Regions from separate parts of the Nitrincola sp. genome, predicted to be linked through region 1. Evidence: predicted binding sites of a transcription regulator. Region 1 holds the regulator's gene; the other holds the start of a gene.
What was found. Region 1 encodes FliA, which starts transcription of late flagellar genes. Its sites were predicted from a motif close to CTAAAGTTNNNNNNNNNNCNGCCGATA; they were not measured.
Positions count from the first base shown of each region.

Region 1 (7,926 bases):
ACGACCGGATACATCTGAAATCTCGGTTTTGGTGGAGAAGCCGGCATGAAATATCAGGTTAAAACACTCCTGATCTGTCAAACGTGCCGCCGACTCGGTATCGAGCATGCCCCGGTCCACAGCCAGACGACGCAGCTTTTCCGGATCCATCCCAGCACCATCATCACGAATGATCAGCAGGATGTGATCACCCTCCTGCTCAGCCGAGAGCAACACACTGCCTTCACGAGGCTTGCCTAACTTTTCCCTGACATCTGGTGCTTCAATGCCATGATCGACTGAGTTTCTGACCAAGTGAATCAAGGGGTCTGCAAGTGCTTCCACCAGGTTTTTATCAAGATCAGTCTCTTCTCCACGCAGCTCAAGACGAATCTCTTTTTTCAGACTACGGGACAGATCGCGTATCAGCCTTGGGAAACGACCAAATACTTTTTTCACTGGCTGCATCCGCGTCTTCATAACCGAGGTTTGCAGGTCAGCCGTTACCATATCCAGCGTTCCCAGGGCTTTGGCCATTTCTTCGTCTTCGCGTGCCCCACCGAGCCTTACCAGACGATTTCTGACCAACACCAACTCACCGACCATGTTCATAATCTTGTCCAGCAACGCCGTATCTACCCTGACGTTACTTTCCTGCACTGGCTTCTGCTGAGCTGGCACGGCACGAGGTGAATCAACGGGTTTCGCTAGTGACTCTGCTGGTACAGCCAGTTCATCTGATACAGGTACCGCTTGGCTATCCATCGGTTCAGATTTAGATACTTCAGCACTGGCACTTGCCTGAGCAGCGGTAAATGCACCCTGACCTTTTGATTGCAGTTCATCCAGCAAGGCTTCAAATTCATCCTCAGTGATTTCATCGCTACTCGTGGCAGCCGCTTGAGTTAACTCATCATGCTTACCTGGCCCTTTGCCAGCACCATGCAACTCATCCAGCAGCGCATCAAATTCATCTTCCGTGATCAAATCATCAGAATCTGATGACGTTGCAGCTGCATCAGCACCAACCAGATCCCCTAATAACTGATCAAACTCATCATTGGGGGTATTGGGGTTAGCTGACGTAACGGGTTTGGCCTTAGGAGCCGCGGGCGTCGATTTTGGTGACGCGGCAACCGGTTCCGGCACCTGTCCCTTGGTATAAGCATCCAGTGTATCGAGCAGAGATTGTGGCGCTGCCACTGGCTCTTTGCCACCACGCACCTGCTCGAACATCAGATTTACCGAATCCAATGCCTGAAGCACCGCATCCATCAGTGACGGAGAAATACTTAGCTCACCATTCCGCAGCAGGTCGAAAAGGTTTTCAGCTTTGTGGCAGCAGTCCACCATAGTGTCAAGCTGCAAAAAGCCGGCTCCACCCTTGACCGTATGAAACCCGCGAAAGATCGCATTCAGCAGATCCCGATCATCAGGGCGCTGTTCAAGTTCGACTAACTGCTCTGACAGAAGCTCAAGTATCTCTCCTGCTTCTACTAGGAAATCTTCAAGAATTTCCTGATCAACATCCAAACTCATAGCGATCTCCTAATCAAAACCCAAGGCTCGAGAGCAGTTCATCCACATCATCCTGACTACTGACTGCACCGGCTTCTTTCTTTTTGAGCTGTGGCCCCTGTGCACGTATCGCATCCTGATCCTCATTGGAAGCATCCCCATGGGGCATTTCGATACCGGTGAGACGCTCCACCTTGGCCGCCATATCCATCAGTTTGACCAGCTGTGATTCAACCTGGGTCATCAAGGTAATTACCCGTCGAATCAGTTGACCGGTAATATCCTGAACACTTTGGGATACCAAAATATCAGTCAAGGTGGCACGCAGTTCTGCTATTGTTTTTTCGGATTCATTTTTGACATCGCAAGTACGGTCATAAACACCGTCCAGTGCTTTGAAATCGCCCTCTAACTGCCCCACCAACAGCAGCAAATCACGAAAGCGCTCAGACTGCCCATCCAGACGATCTACCAGACTCAGCGAACGATCTACCCTATCCATGGTTTCATGCGAACTTTTATCTGTCAGCTCTATAACATAAGCCAACCGATCAGAAGCATCCGTCATTGCAGTCATACTGCCAGCATCTGTCGACGGAATTTTATCATCAATATCGGAAGAGAAAGCCTTGATAGCCTCGTGAAGCCCGCGGGTTAAATGTCCGACTTCATTATAGAAAACCTGATGCCGAGCTTCCTGAAGATCGTTAATTATCTCCATTGCATGACTGAGGTTTCCTCGGTCAATCGTCTCGACCAACTCTCTGGCCATCTGTCCAAGCAGATCGTCTAGGCCATCGTATTCAAGTGAGGCTATCTTTTTTTTCATTATTCCATCTCTTGCCGACTACTTCAGGTGATACGTTCAAATATTTTTTCGATTTTTTCTTTGAGAACGACAGCCGTAAAGGGCTTGATCACATAACCATTCACGCCGGCTTGAGCGGCTGCAATGATCTGTTCACGTTTGGCTTCGGCCGTAACCATAAGCACTGGTATATGTGAAAGCTCTGGATCAGCACGAACTTCTTTGAGCAGATCAATACCGGTCATACCCGGCATATTCCAGTCAGTTATCAGAAACTCAATACGGCCCTGCTTAAGAATAGGCAAGGCTGTTTTGCCATCATCAGCCTCTTCCACGTTGGTAAAGCCTAGATCTCGCAGCAAGTTTTTGATTATTCGTCTCATGGTGGAAAAATCATCCACAACAAGAATCCTGATGTCTTTTTTCACAAGACACTGCCCCCCCGGCTTTCTACAGTAAAAGATAAGCGTGCTAAACCTATACTAGACAGGCCCGACACGGATAACAAACAAAAATCACTGCCAATCACGTAACCGCCCCTTTAACCGCAGCGCGGCCTGAGTATGAATCTGGCTAACCCTTGACTCACTGACACCCAGAACGCTGCCAATTTCTTTTAAATTCATCTCTTCATCATAATATAGTGCCATCACTAATTTTTCGCGCTCAGGCAAATTACCAATAGCATCGACTAAAGCCTGACGAAATGATGCACTCTGAAAAGACTCATCCGGACCAGGATCATCACCTTCAAACTGCATACCCACTGAGTCATCTTCATCATGGCTCAGCTCATCTATACTGAAAAGCCGACTATCCAGCGAGTCTTGCAACAAAGCATGATAAGCCGATACAGTTATCTGCAGTTCAGCAGCCACATCAGCATCTGATGCGTCCCGACCGGTACGTAGCTCTACGACCCGAATCGCCTCACTGACACGACGGCCATTACGGTGAACCGAGCGTGGCGTCCAATCTCCTCGACGAACCTCATCAATGATAGATCCTCGAATGCGGATGCCAGCATAGGTTTCAAAACTTGCACCCTTGCCAGGATCAAACTTTCTGGCGGCTTCCAGCAAACCGATCATACCAGCCTGCACCAAATCATCCAGCACAACACTGGATGGCAGCCTAGCCAGCAGATGCTGAGCAATACGCTTCACCAAAGGACCATATTGCTCCAGCAGTTCATTACTGGTTTTAAATTGAAGCTGATTATACATACAGCCTAAGTTTCCAGTATCCAGTTAATGTCGCTTGACCAACTGCTCAACAAAAAATTCCAAATGACCACGTGGTGTTTTTAACACCGGCCAGTTGTCTACCTTATTGGCCAACTGCCGATAAGCTGCAGAGGCCTTACTGCCTGAAAATGCTTTTAAAACAGGCGTTTGTTTCTGCACCGCTTTACGAACAGCCTCATCATAAGGTATTGATCCGACGTATTGAAGCGTTACATCCAAAAACCTGTCAGTAACTGTGAGTATTTTATTAAACATGTTACGTCCCTCGGTTTCCGAATGGACCATATTGGCCAGTATCCGAAAGTGGGTCATCTTATGATCACGGTTCAACATCTTAATTAAAGCATACGCATCGGTAATTGACGTAGGTTCATCACAAACAACCACTAATACTTCTTGAGCCGCCTTAACAAAACTAACCACCGACTCCGATATACCAGCGGCCGTATCTATGATCAGAATATCCATCATATCGGCAATATCATTAAAGGCATGAATCAGTTCAGCATGCTGATGCTCTGATAAAGCCGTCATAGCCTGTGTCCCTGAAGATGCAGGAACGATAGACATATTCTTATCCACTTTAACCAGCACCTCAGCTAGTGAGCAGCGGCCATCAAGCACATCGGTAATATTCTTTTTTACTCGCAACCCCAGCAACACATCCACATTAGCAAGTCCCAGGTCCGCATCCATCAACACAACACGCCGCCCCATTTCACTCAGCGCAGCCGACAGATTCACTGAGACGTTGGTTTTACCGACCCCGCCTTTACCACCGGTCACGGCAATTACTTTTACTGGATGTGCCTGCTTCATGAATTCCTAACCCGCCCTGAACATTTGACTGTCGGTTTCACTGTCGGTCTCGGAACCTGTATATTGCGCCGCAAGCACCGCTCGGCTGACCAAATCCTGACGCTGAGCCACAATCAGATCATCCGGTATTTTCTGTCCATCAGTTACATAGGCCACCGGTAAACGGCGTTCTACCGCAAGCGTCAAAGCATCCCCGATACTGCCAGACTCATCCAGCTTAGTCAGCACACACGCATTGAGCTCAAGCTCCTGGTAATTAGCCCAGGCTTTTTCTAACAACTGACGCTGACTAGAACAGGACAGCACCAGAAGTTTTTTTAGACGAACCGATACGGATGCCAGCATCTGCTTTTGTTGCACACCTTCCGCATCACCCGCATTCATACCTGCTGTATCTATTAGCACCAGGCGCTTACCACGTAGCGACAACAACACCTCATCGAGATTATGGTTTTCATCCACCACACGCACGGGCACATCCAGAATACGACCAAATGTTTTCAACTGCTCATGTGCAGCAATTCGATAACAATCCGTAGTCACCAACGCCAAGCCTGAACTGCCATGCTGCAGCACATAACGCGCCGCCAACTTCCCTATCGTAGTGGTCTTACCTACACCGGTGGCACCTACAAAGGCAATCATACCGCCACGGGCAATGTATTCTTCCCCAACCACAGGCACTGAATCTGCCAGCCGCGCCAGGGTGTTTTTCCAGGCCATCTCGGCACTCAAGTCCGGCTCAATGCTGGCAGTCAACTGGCGAATCAATCTTTCACCAAGACCCAATGCATGCAGACGGGCATGCAAGGGCGTTTCTGCGACACGATCAGGCACCACATCTGGAGCCGCCAACGAATGCCGTCCCTGACCCAGTTGCTGCTCCATCATTGTTCTGAGCTGCTGTATCTCCTGCTGCATACTTTTAACCAAGCGATTGGATTCTTCATCGGCAGATGATGATGCCGGCATCGTAGTGGCTGAACCCCAAAGACTGTCTGGCTCTTGGCTGTGCTCATTTGAAATTTCTTTACGTGCCTGCTCTTCCTGCCGCGTTTTCAGCGACTGTAATATAAAGCGCAGGTCTTCATCGTCTTCAGCATCTATTTGTCGGTTAACAGTCTGATTGACTTGAGGTTCAGGCTGTTCGGCCCGACGCCGAGCTTCGGATATGCGCACCTGTGCACGTCGAAGTTCCGATGCTAACGCATCATCCGCTACCGCATTACTGGGCACAGGAGCGACAGGACGATTCTTTGGCTGATTACGCTGCTGATTGCGCCGAAGCTCAGCCTGCGCCAACTCGTAGTCCTCTTCTCGTGCAGCAACCACCTCAACACCGCCGGCAACACGATGATTGGAGATAATGACAGCATCCGCACCTATCTCATCTCTGACCCGCCGCATTGCCTGACGCATATCCGGCGCAAAAATGCGCTTAACTTTCATAACAATTCCTTATTAGCCAGCTGCTAAAAGCCCGCATACCCCTAGGCATTACCACCTCCGACTGTAGCCACGATCGTCACACGCTTATTCTCTGGTATTTCCTGATACGACAGCACGTGCACCTGATGCTCGCCATAGCGTACAAACCGAGCCATCAGCGGTCGAATCGGTGCTGCCACCAGCAACACTGAAGGTTTACCCATCATTTCCTGCTGCTGTGCTGCCTGCCCTAAAGAAGTTTGCAAACGCTCAGCCATACCAGGCTCCAGCACCAGTGTCTCGTCATTCGGGCCGCCTTGCTGCATCGAACCCAGCAACATCTGCTCCAGCGATGGATCCAGGGTAATGACTGGCAATTCCGGATCAGAACCATTGATACTCTGCACGATCAGCCTGGACAAGGCAATCCGTACAGCGGCTGTCAGCGACAAAGGGTCCTGCGTTCTGTCTACGGCTTCTGCCAGAGCTTCTGCGACAGAACGAAAATCTTTCAAAGAGACCTGCTCCATCAACAAGTTCTGCAGCACTTTCAGCAACACACTGATCGACAGCTTTTTCGGCACCAGTTCTTCAACCAGCTTCGGTGATGATTTGGTGAGCATATCCAGTAGTTGCTGAACCTCTTCATGCCCCAATAGGGCATGTGCGTTACTTTGCAATATCTGATTCAAGTGCGTTGCAACTACAGTACTGGCATCCACTACAGTATAACCCAGAGTCTGCGCATGCTCCTTTTGACCTTTTTCTATCCACACCGCATCAAGACCAAAGGCTGGATCTTTCACCGATACACCTTTTAGGGTTCCAAAAACTTGCCCCGGATTGATGGCTAGCTCTCGATCAGGATAAACATCGCCCTCACCACTGATAACACCCATCAAAGTTATCCTGTAGGCACCCGGCATCAAATCCAGATTGTCACGAATATGCACTGAAGGCACCAAAAAGCCCAGATCCTGGGATAGTTTTTTACGCACCCCTTTAATCCGGCTCAACAACTGCCCACCCTGCATTTTATCTACCATGGGTATCAGGCGGTAACCCACCTCTAACCCGACCATATCAACCGGCATTACATCATCCCAGTCCAGATCACGACGCTCCTCAGACTGCTCGGGTTCGGCTGCATCCATTTCAGCCACCGACGACTCAGCCGCCAACTGCTGCTGACGCCGAATAATCAACCAACCAGCACCGCCAGCTGCTGCAGCGAGCGATAAAAATGCCAGATGCGGCATACCAGGGACGATACCCATTAAAAAGATAACGCCAGCAGCAACAAAAAGGGCCCGGGGTGAACCAAACATCTGGCTGAACACCTGACTCCCCATCGCCTCAGAGGAGTTTGCCCGAGTAACCATTACGGCCGCCGCCGTGGAGAGCAATAAAGAAGGGAGCTGCGCTACCAGGCCATCACCAATAGTGAGCAACGAATAGTTACGCATCGCGGTGTCAAAGTCCAAGCCGTGCTGGATGATACCGATTCCCAGCCCGCCTAACAGGTTAATGATCAGAATCAAAATACCTGCAACAGCATCACCACGAACAAATTTTGACGCACCGTCCATCGCACCATAGAAATCGGCCTCCTGGGTAACCTCTTGCCGACGTATGCGTGCATCATCCTGGGTGATCAAGCCGGCATTTACATCGGCATCAATAGCCATCTGTTTACCCGGCATCGCATCCAGCGTAAACCGCGCACTAACCTCAGATATACGCCCAGCACCTTTAGTCACAACAACAAAGTTGATAATGACCAGAATCATAAAGACCACGATACCAACGACGTAATTACCGCCAACAACCACTTCACCGAAGGCTTGTATCACCTGCCCAGCAGCAGCACCACCCTCATGACCGTTTAACAGCACTACACGGGTTGAAGCGACATTTAGTGCCAATCTAAGTAAGGTGGCTGCCAGCAAAATGGTAGGAAAAACAGCAAAGTCCAGCGGGCGCAGGGCATAAATACACACCAGCAAAACCACTATGGACAGGGCAATATTGAAGGTAAAGAATACATCCAGAAGAAAAGTCGGCATCGGCAAAGTAACCATTGCCAATACCACAAGCAGCAGCAACGGAATGCCCAGGTTTCCCCGA
Region 1 is NZ_JBLXDN010000016.1:2,806-10,731, forward strand. Features, by position in the region: gene ACN0R1_RS12705 (chemotaxis protein CheW) at 1-1,518, opposite strand, end outside; gene ACN0R1_RS12710 (protein phosphatase CheZ) at 1,532-2,326, opposite strand; gene cheY (chemotaxis response regulator CheY) at 2,350-2,721, opposite strand; gene ACN0R1_RS12720 (RNA polymerase sigma factor FliA) at 2,821-3,531, opposite strand; gene ACN0R1_RS12725 (MinD/ParA family protein) at 3,556-4,371, opposite strand; gene flhF (flagellar biosynthesis protein FlhF) at 4,378-5,820, opposite strand; gene flhA (flagellar biosynthesis protein FlhA) at 5,862-7,926, opposite strand, start outside.

Region 2 (7,926 bases), on a different contig from region 1:
CGGTAGCTAGATCACCTCGAACAGTGTTGTTTTCCTCATCCTTGGTATAACCGGTCAGGTTTTTGGCAGTCGTAACAAAGCTGTTGTACGCCTCGACAAAGTCTCGAATCGCCTGTTCAGCCACACCTTTGTCAGCATCAACGGAGAAATTGATTTTTTCTCCCACAGAAGCCTTATTGAGGGTGAAGTTGAAGCCACTGATTACGTCATCAATGGTATTGGTTTCACGATGTACCGTGAGTCCATTCACCTTCAACACAGCATCACTGGCTTGCTGCGTTTCCAACGCCGTCAGGTTCGACATGTTGTATTCGAAATCAGCCAGCGAGGGGTCGGAAACACTGATCTGCATGGCATTTTCAGCACCTGAAGGTGCCGTCAGCATCAACTGATATTGGCCGTCCACGTTCATCACGCTGGCCTGAATACCGGAATCACTGTCGTTAATTTTTTCGGCGATCGATTGCAGGGAGTCGGTCGATTCCACCGTGATATTTAACGCAGCCTGACCATCATTCACCGTAAAGCCGGTGGGAAGGTCGTCTGTATCATAGGCCCATTCACCAAACTGAATCGTCAGTTCGCCGCTTGCACCCAAAGCCGTTTTAGCATCCGTACTATTGCCCATCACCAGTGTTTGCGCACTGGCGATACTCTGTACTTCAATCTGATAACTACCTGTTTGGGCACCCGCATCCAGAGAATTGGGTGTTATCACATCGGTATCAGGGAAAGCGACTGAGCGAGCATTGAAGGTGTCAGAAGTCCCCAAGGGAGACAGAAGGCCCTGGAATTCTGACAGCGCACTTTTCAGTGTGCCATAGGCCGAAATCTGAGCTTCAAGTTTCGCCTGACGATCATCTAGGCGCTGCTCACGAGGCGCGCGCTCAATTTCAGTCAGCTGAGAAACCAGATTCTGGGTGTCGATGCCTGAGCCACCGCCCAGGGATGAAATGATACTGGACATAAAACCTCCCTGATAATGCCTGCGAGTAGCTTATCAGAATGGGTAAGCCGATTCAGACGGTTTCATCAAAGATAAGACCGACCATACCTTCAAGGTATTCGGCAAATTTAAGCGTTTCCTCGGTGGGAATCTGTCTTACCACTTCATCGGTATCCAGATCCATTACCTTGATTACGACCTTTTCGGTTGAATCATCGACTGAAAAGTTCAACGAGCGACGACCATTTTGCATCAGCTCATTCATCTTCTCGACAGCATCCTGTAGTTTTTCCATCGACAACTCGGTCTGTTCAGGACCATTGGTCTGCTGGACTGCGGAGGTGCTGTTATTAACGGTGCTGACTGGCTCCATGCCCGCCGATGAAGGTCCAGACTGCTGTCGGGAAGACGCCGTATTGACTGCTACGGTTTGGGCGTTGGACATGCCAGAGGTTTCGATACTCATTACCCTTACCTCTCATTCAAAAGGGCCGCCCCGGCGGGGCGACCCAGTAATCAGAAGACTATTCTGTATTCTAGCCTTCTTTAATCGCTTACTGCAGCAGTGACAGAACCTGCTGAGGAGCTGCGTTGGCCTGGGCCAGCATGGAAGTACCTGCCTGCTGCAGAACCTGAGAGCGAGACAGCGCTGCAGATTCCTTGGCGAAGTCAGCATCTTCGATTCGAGAACGTGCCGCTGACACGTTTTCAGAGATGCTGGACAGGTTGTTAATGGTGAAGTCCAGACGGTTGTTCACCGCACCCAAGTCACCACGAGTTGAGTTGATGGTTTCCAGAGCGTTGTCGATGATACCAATTGCTTTCTGGGCACCGTTCACAGTAGAAATATCGATGCTGTTCACTGCAGCGCCATAACTACCACCACTGACTGTATTCGCATCCAGCAAACCAGTTTTAGCCTCAGCCGCTGCGTCCTTATGCTCGACGCTGATAGGTCCACCATTCTCTGATGCCAGTTTGATACCGCCTGCCTGAGTTGCGGTGTTATCAATATCCGCACCACCAAATTGGGCAACGTTAGTACCATCTGTCAGAGCGACTTCGGGGCCATCACCACCGGATTCATTGCCGAAGGAAATTGAAGCCACATCACCTTCAAACACTAAGCGCTGTCCCAAAACAGTCGCAGTGACACCAGTGTTATCTGTTTCAGCATTGATCTCAGCAGCTATTTCTTCCAAGGTACCTGCTGTCACTGCAACATCGACACCATTAATAGCGATGTTACCACCAGTAAGAGAAGAGGTATCTACAGATGAAAAGTCAATTTCAGTAGAAGTGAATGCAGTAGCAGTTACACCTGTGTCGTCACTAACCGCATTAATCGCATCAATTTTATCTGTCAGGCCACCGCTGTCGCTAGCACCAACTGAGACACCATTGATCTTAAGATCACCCACTGCAAATTCATTCGCATCGACAGCATCACCTTCAATTACACCGGCCTCATTGCTCTCGCGGAAGCCGAATTGCTCAAGATCAGTCAAAGTACCATTGGCACCACGCTCAACTGTGATTTCATCACCATTATCAGAAGTCAAAGCAATGGATGCTGTAGAAGCACCAGCGATTGTGCCACCCGCATCAGCACCATCTGTAATCGTGAACGATTCAATATTCTCCGCACTAATACTGAGTTTGCCATCATCACCAATCGTTGCAGAAATCAGACCACCGCCTTCAGCATTCAATTTATCTGTAAGCTCTTCAAGATTTTCTGTATCAGTGACTTCAATTGACGTAGCTGTGCCATCCAGCTTAGTAATAGCAACTGTAAAGCTTTCGCCCTCTGCCAAAATACCATCACCAACGGCGTCGCCGGTAGTGCTAACTACGGTGCTTGCGGTTACACCGTTGACATTGGTATTGATTTTGTCAATCAACTCATCCATGTCATCTGTACCACCAGTCCAAGTTTCACCTACTGCCAAAATAGACTGACCGTTGATCATGATGTCGTTGTTACCCAATGCAGTCGTATCAGCTACGAGGCTGTTTTCACCGCCAAGCTGATCAACACTGGTTGAACCAAGACCCAGAGTTTTAGCATCCATCGCCTGTATTTCAAAGCCGATCGTTTCGTTAGCTTCAGAACCTACCTGCAGATCAACCTTGCCCAGAGAGCCATCCAAGATTTTCTGACCGTTAAAAGCAGTGGTTTCAGAAATACGGTTCAGCTCTTCTTTCAGCTGAGCAACCTCAGCATTCAGTGTAGAGCGGTTACCTTCAGAGTAGGTACCGTTCGCAGACTGGATAGACAGTTCGCGCATACGCTGCAGAATGTTAGTGGACTCTTCCAGGGCGCCCTCGGCAGTCTGAATCAGGGAGATACCGTCGTTAGCGTTACGTACAGCCTGATCCAAACCACGTACCTGAGAGGTCATTCGGTTGGAAATTGCCAGACCTGCAGCGTCATCTGCTGCGGAGTTGATACGCTTACCGCTGGTCAAACGCTCCATTGCGGTGTTCAGATCGTTGTTTGTTTTGGTCAGCTGATTCTGGGCGTTCAGCGACATGATATTGGAGTTAATTACCATTGCCATGAGTGTATCTCCTCAGATAGCGACCGCTGTTTGGGCCGGCTGTATGCAATAAGTCTTAAAATCGGGAGGCGTTTAACGCCGTGTACTCAATGTATCGGCTTGGGCGACAGAAGCTTTAAATCTTTTTTCTACGCCCTTGCTGTCCTTGAATACTTATATCGGCCGCGTCAGACTCAGCATTAGACAAAATACGAGGAAAATTGATGGACAAGATAATGGCATTGTCGCTTGAGCTACTGCAGGCGACCAAAGCTCTTTTGGAGCTATGCGAGCAAGGGGAACTTGAAGCGATTGAGCCCCTGCAACGGCACAGGGAAGAGCTGGTGTCTGAACTCGACCACGAAAGCCGGTGCCCTTACCCCAGAGATGTACTGGTAGGCTGTCGCAGCCTGTTAAATGAAGCTCAGGAACTGGAACAGCGGGCCATGCAGCTACTTGAGTTGAAGAAGGATGAGGCAGGCGAAGCCTTCCAGAAACTGAAAGCGGCCGATAAGGCGCGCAAGGCCTACGACCGCTTTAGGTAACAGTTCTGCCTAAGACCTTATCGAATGTAGTTAAACAAGCTCAGGTCCTTTATTTGGGTAAAACTGGCATAGGTCGCTTCGAGCGATAGCTTGCGCTTGGCCAGCTCCGTCGATGCCGCTGCGTAATCCAGATCCTGAACCGCAGACAGGGTACTTTCGGTCATGAGCTGGAAGTCCGTGTTGCTCAGCTCAGCCTTATCCAACTTGTTAATACGCGCCCCCAGGGTAGAGGTTGCCTCGGACAGACGTTCCTGCGACTGATTCAGTTGATCCAGCATTAATGCAAAACGATCATTCAGTTCCGTTTTAGCCGTGGTAGTTCCTTCCACCGGCTCACGCATCAACTCAACGGTTTCCATCACCGCGTTCAATATATTGGTTGGCGGTTGCTCAAACTGCAGTTTGAGTTCAGACGTTGCGGGCGTATCAACGGCAAAGGCAGCTGCTGCCGTTGATGTGACCGATGACATATCAAGATCGAAACTTACCGCAGGCGGGCCACCCAGGTTTACAGTCTGATTAGCCGCACCTGTGGCTGTTGCCAGAACATTACCGGCCTGATCCGTTACTTCGTAAGTGTATTGCCCTGAGCCTTCATCAAAAGAAGCCCCTATCGAAATATCACCAGACGTTTCTCGCATAAGTTCAAGGAAATCAGACTCAGACGATACATTCGCCACATCGAGCATAGCGGAATCTGGACCATACACACCTAATGAGGAGGGTGCTGGCGCGATAGGCTCCGCAAGATCAAGACTAACGGTTGCACCCGGGAGTTCGATACCCGGTACATTGCCATTAGTAAAGGCGATACCCTGAAGCGGATTATCATTAGTATCCAGCACGACCTTACCGGTACTGTCTCTCAAGGTATAAGTGCTGACGGTAGTGCCTCCACCATCAACATACTGGTCGACTTCAACCGATAAATCACCGGCTGTGCGCATAAAGGCTTCAAAGGCATCAACATCAGTTACATTCACCGACTCTTCGCCCAACGCACTTCTCAGAGCTCCCGTTGCTTTAAGGGTTGGCTCATCTGTAATCGACTCAAACAGATAGCGACCGTTATCCGTTGATTGAACATACAGAGCACTGGATACCTGAATATCACGGTTGGAGGCATCGCCCTGATAGGTATACCGGCTACCCGTTTGCGCATAGGTTTGAATATTGCCCTGAGAGCCTGAAAACAGGTACTCACCCTTGGCATCACGGGTATTCATCAGACCCGCAGAATATTCCACCAGCTCTTCAAGTTCAGTCGCGATGATGGCCCTATCAGCATCGCTCAGTACTCCATTAGCGGCGTAAACAACCAGCTCTCGCATGCGATCCTGTGCTGTATTCAGGTCGCCCAGCGTCGTTTCTTCCAGCTCCAAACGACGACGGGAAGCATCAATGTTGGTATTGAACATTTCCAACTGGGCGAGCTCACGTTTCAAACTCACAACCTGGCTCGCCCCAACGGGATCATCCGCCAGACGGGTGAACTGCTTACCACTGGACATTTTGTCTTGAATATCCAGCAGCGATGTCTGGTTATCCATCATGCTGTTACTGGCATTAGTAAAGATTTGGCCGGTAGAGATACGCATTATTATCTCCTTACAGCGCTGATGAGGCTGTCAAAAATGGTTTGGAAGGTGGAGATCAGCTGTGCAGACGCAGAATATGCCTGCTGGAACTTGACCAGGTTGGCTGCTTCTTCATCCAGGTTAACACCGGCAACACTTTGCAGGGCATTTTCACTGGACGTAAGCACCGCTTTGCTGGACGCGTACGCAATTTCGGAGGTACTGGCCTGAGTCCCAACCTGGGCCAGCAACTGACCATAGGTATCCTGATAACTAAAGCCATTGACCAAAGGCTTGTTCTGGAAATCAGACATTGCCAATGCATTGGTATTATCCGAATAACCATCAGTGTTTCGCTCAATAGTAAACCGATCCCCCGCATTGGGCTGGTTATCCAAAGTGATCTGATAGTCTTCCAGTACGATAGGCTCGCCTTCTGTATAGACAAGATTTTCCATATCATCGAAGACCACCGGATTATCAGGATCACTCATGTCGTACACCGTGAAAGTAGGGACATCACTCCCTTCAGCGGGTGCGTTAAATACGATTTCCAGCGGCAAAGTCGCAGAGCCACTACGCAAGGCCGAGGTGTCTTTTGCGCTGGTGATTTCAATTGCGGTAATTTCCGCGTTGCCACTGTTCGTTGAAGACGGTTCGACACGTAGCGGCGATGCCAGCGCCAGAAGTTTGGGGTTGGTAATTTCTGTATCCATCAGCTGAGCACCGGTGCGTGTAGGCTGCACCAGGAAGCTGTCGCCGACCGAATAGCTGCTGGACGCATCCAGATGAACGGTCATACCATCCATGCTGATTTTCAGCCGGTTATCGACCCATTCGAACACTTTATCCTGAGATAGGGTTTGCTGATCGGCTGGCAGGCTGGCCAAATCAGTGAATTCAGACATGTCGAACTTTCGACCATCACTCAACCGCGTAACAATGAAGCTATCGATACCATCGAACTTCACTTCGTAATCACTGGCCGTCAGCTCGGTTACATCGTAAAAATTCACATAGGCGCTGCTGGCTGAAGTTTTGTTGGTGCTATTGGCCGTTACTTGGCCGGTCTCAATGGGTGAGAACAGGTTTTCGCCAAAGTCACCATTCAGATCCATACCTTTACGGTGCTGTTCATTCATGGTTTCTGTGAACACAATGGCCAAACGGCCCACTTCATTGATAGTGGGGTTCAAAACTTCAGTTTGATATTGCTGTAGGCCACCGATAGCACCTTGGCCCAGCTGACCGGTTACATTGGCAGATATATTGCCGTTAACCATGAAAATATCGAGCTGAGAAGGGTCCGACTCACTATTCCTGAGTTGCAGCTGTGCGGCGGAACTACCAATAACCAGTGGCTGCCCTTGGCCCATCATGACATTGTAGTTAGAGCCTTTTTCCTCAATCACATTGATGGAGACATAGCCCGACAGCTCTTTCACCAACATGTCACGCTTGTCTTGCAAGGCGTTTGAATTCTGGCCCGCTGCTACCAGAGTACCGATCTGAACATTCAACTCAGCAATATTTTGCGTAATAGAGTTGACAGTATTAGTCATACTGCGCAGCTCAGTATTGATCAATTCCCCCTGCTCGCGCAGATTGGCATCGAAGTCAGTAAATGCGTTGGTAAGCGACTGTGCTTCAGCCAAAAACAGCTCACGGTTAGCGATGAACAGCGGGTCATCCACCACCTGTTGCAACGACTCAAAGTAGCTATCCATTGAGGAAGACAAACTACTGGACTCGGACACCAGCATTTTGTCCAACAATGCAATTTTTTCGGAGAAAGCCTGGTTACTGCTGAGCGCAGAAGTATCCGACCAAACCTGACGCACTAGAAACTGGTCGGTAATACGGTTGATATCCGTAACTTCCACACCCAGTATCGGCGGCTGCTGAGTACTAAAGGTAACCGTCTGACGGGTATAGCCTTCAGTATTCACATTCGCAATGTTCTGCCCCGTATAGGACAGTGCCGTTTGGTTGGCATTCAGTGCCTGAACACCGATATTCAGGATACTGCTACTCATGGTTGTTCTCCGGGGTGCAGAGCTACTCTGCGCCATTTACTTTGATTCAACGTTATATCGGCCAGAAATCAGCTTTCTTGAGCGGTCTGGCTGGCTGCCGCCAGCAACTCACCGTTAAAAATTCGCTCAATTTTGCTGGCGTATTCGGGGTCGGTAGCATAGCCGGCCGAGTGAAGTTCCCGCACAAACCGATTGGGATCTTCAGCCTGCTCCAGCGCCTGCTGATAGCGAGGATTGCTCTGAAGAAAGTCCACATAATCGGCAAAACTGTCGGCATAA
Region 2 is NZ_JBLXDN010000034.1:2,465-10,390, forward strand. Features, by position in the region: gene fliD (flagellar filament capping protein FliD) at 1-967, opposite strand, end outside; gene ACN0R1_RS17255 (flagellar protein FlaG) at 1,020-1,412, opposite strand; gene ACN0R1_RS17260 (flagellin) at 1,501-3,510, opposite strand; gene ACN0R1_RS17265 (hypothetical protein) at 3,714-4,034, shown strand; gene flgL (flagellar hook-associated protein FlgL) at 4,052-5,632, opposite strand; gene flgK (flagellar hook-associated protein FlgK) at 5,635-7,647, opposite strand; gene flgJ (flagellar assembly peptidoglycan hydrolase FlgJ) at 7,716-7,926, opposite strand, start outside.
Region 2: ACN0R1_RS17260 (flagellin) is a predicted target of FliA. The motif match lies at 3,603-3,629, and genes of this name have one in related genera.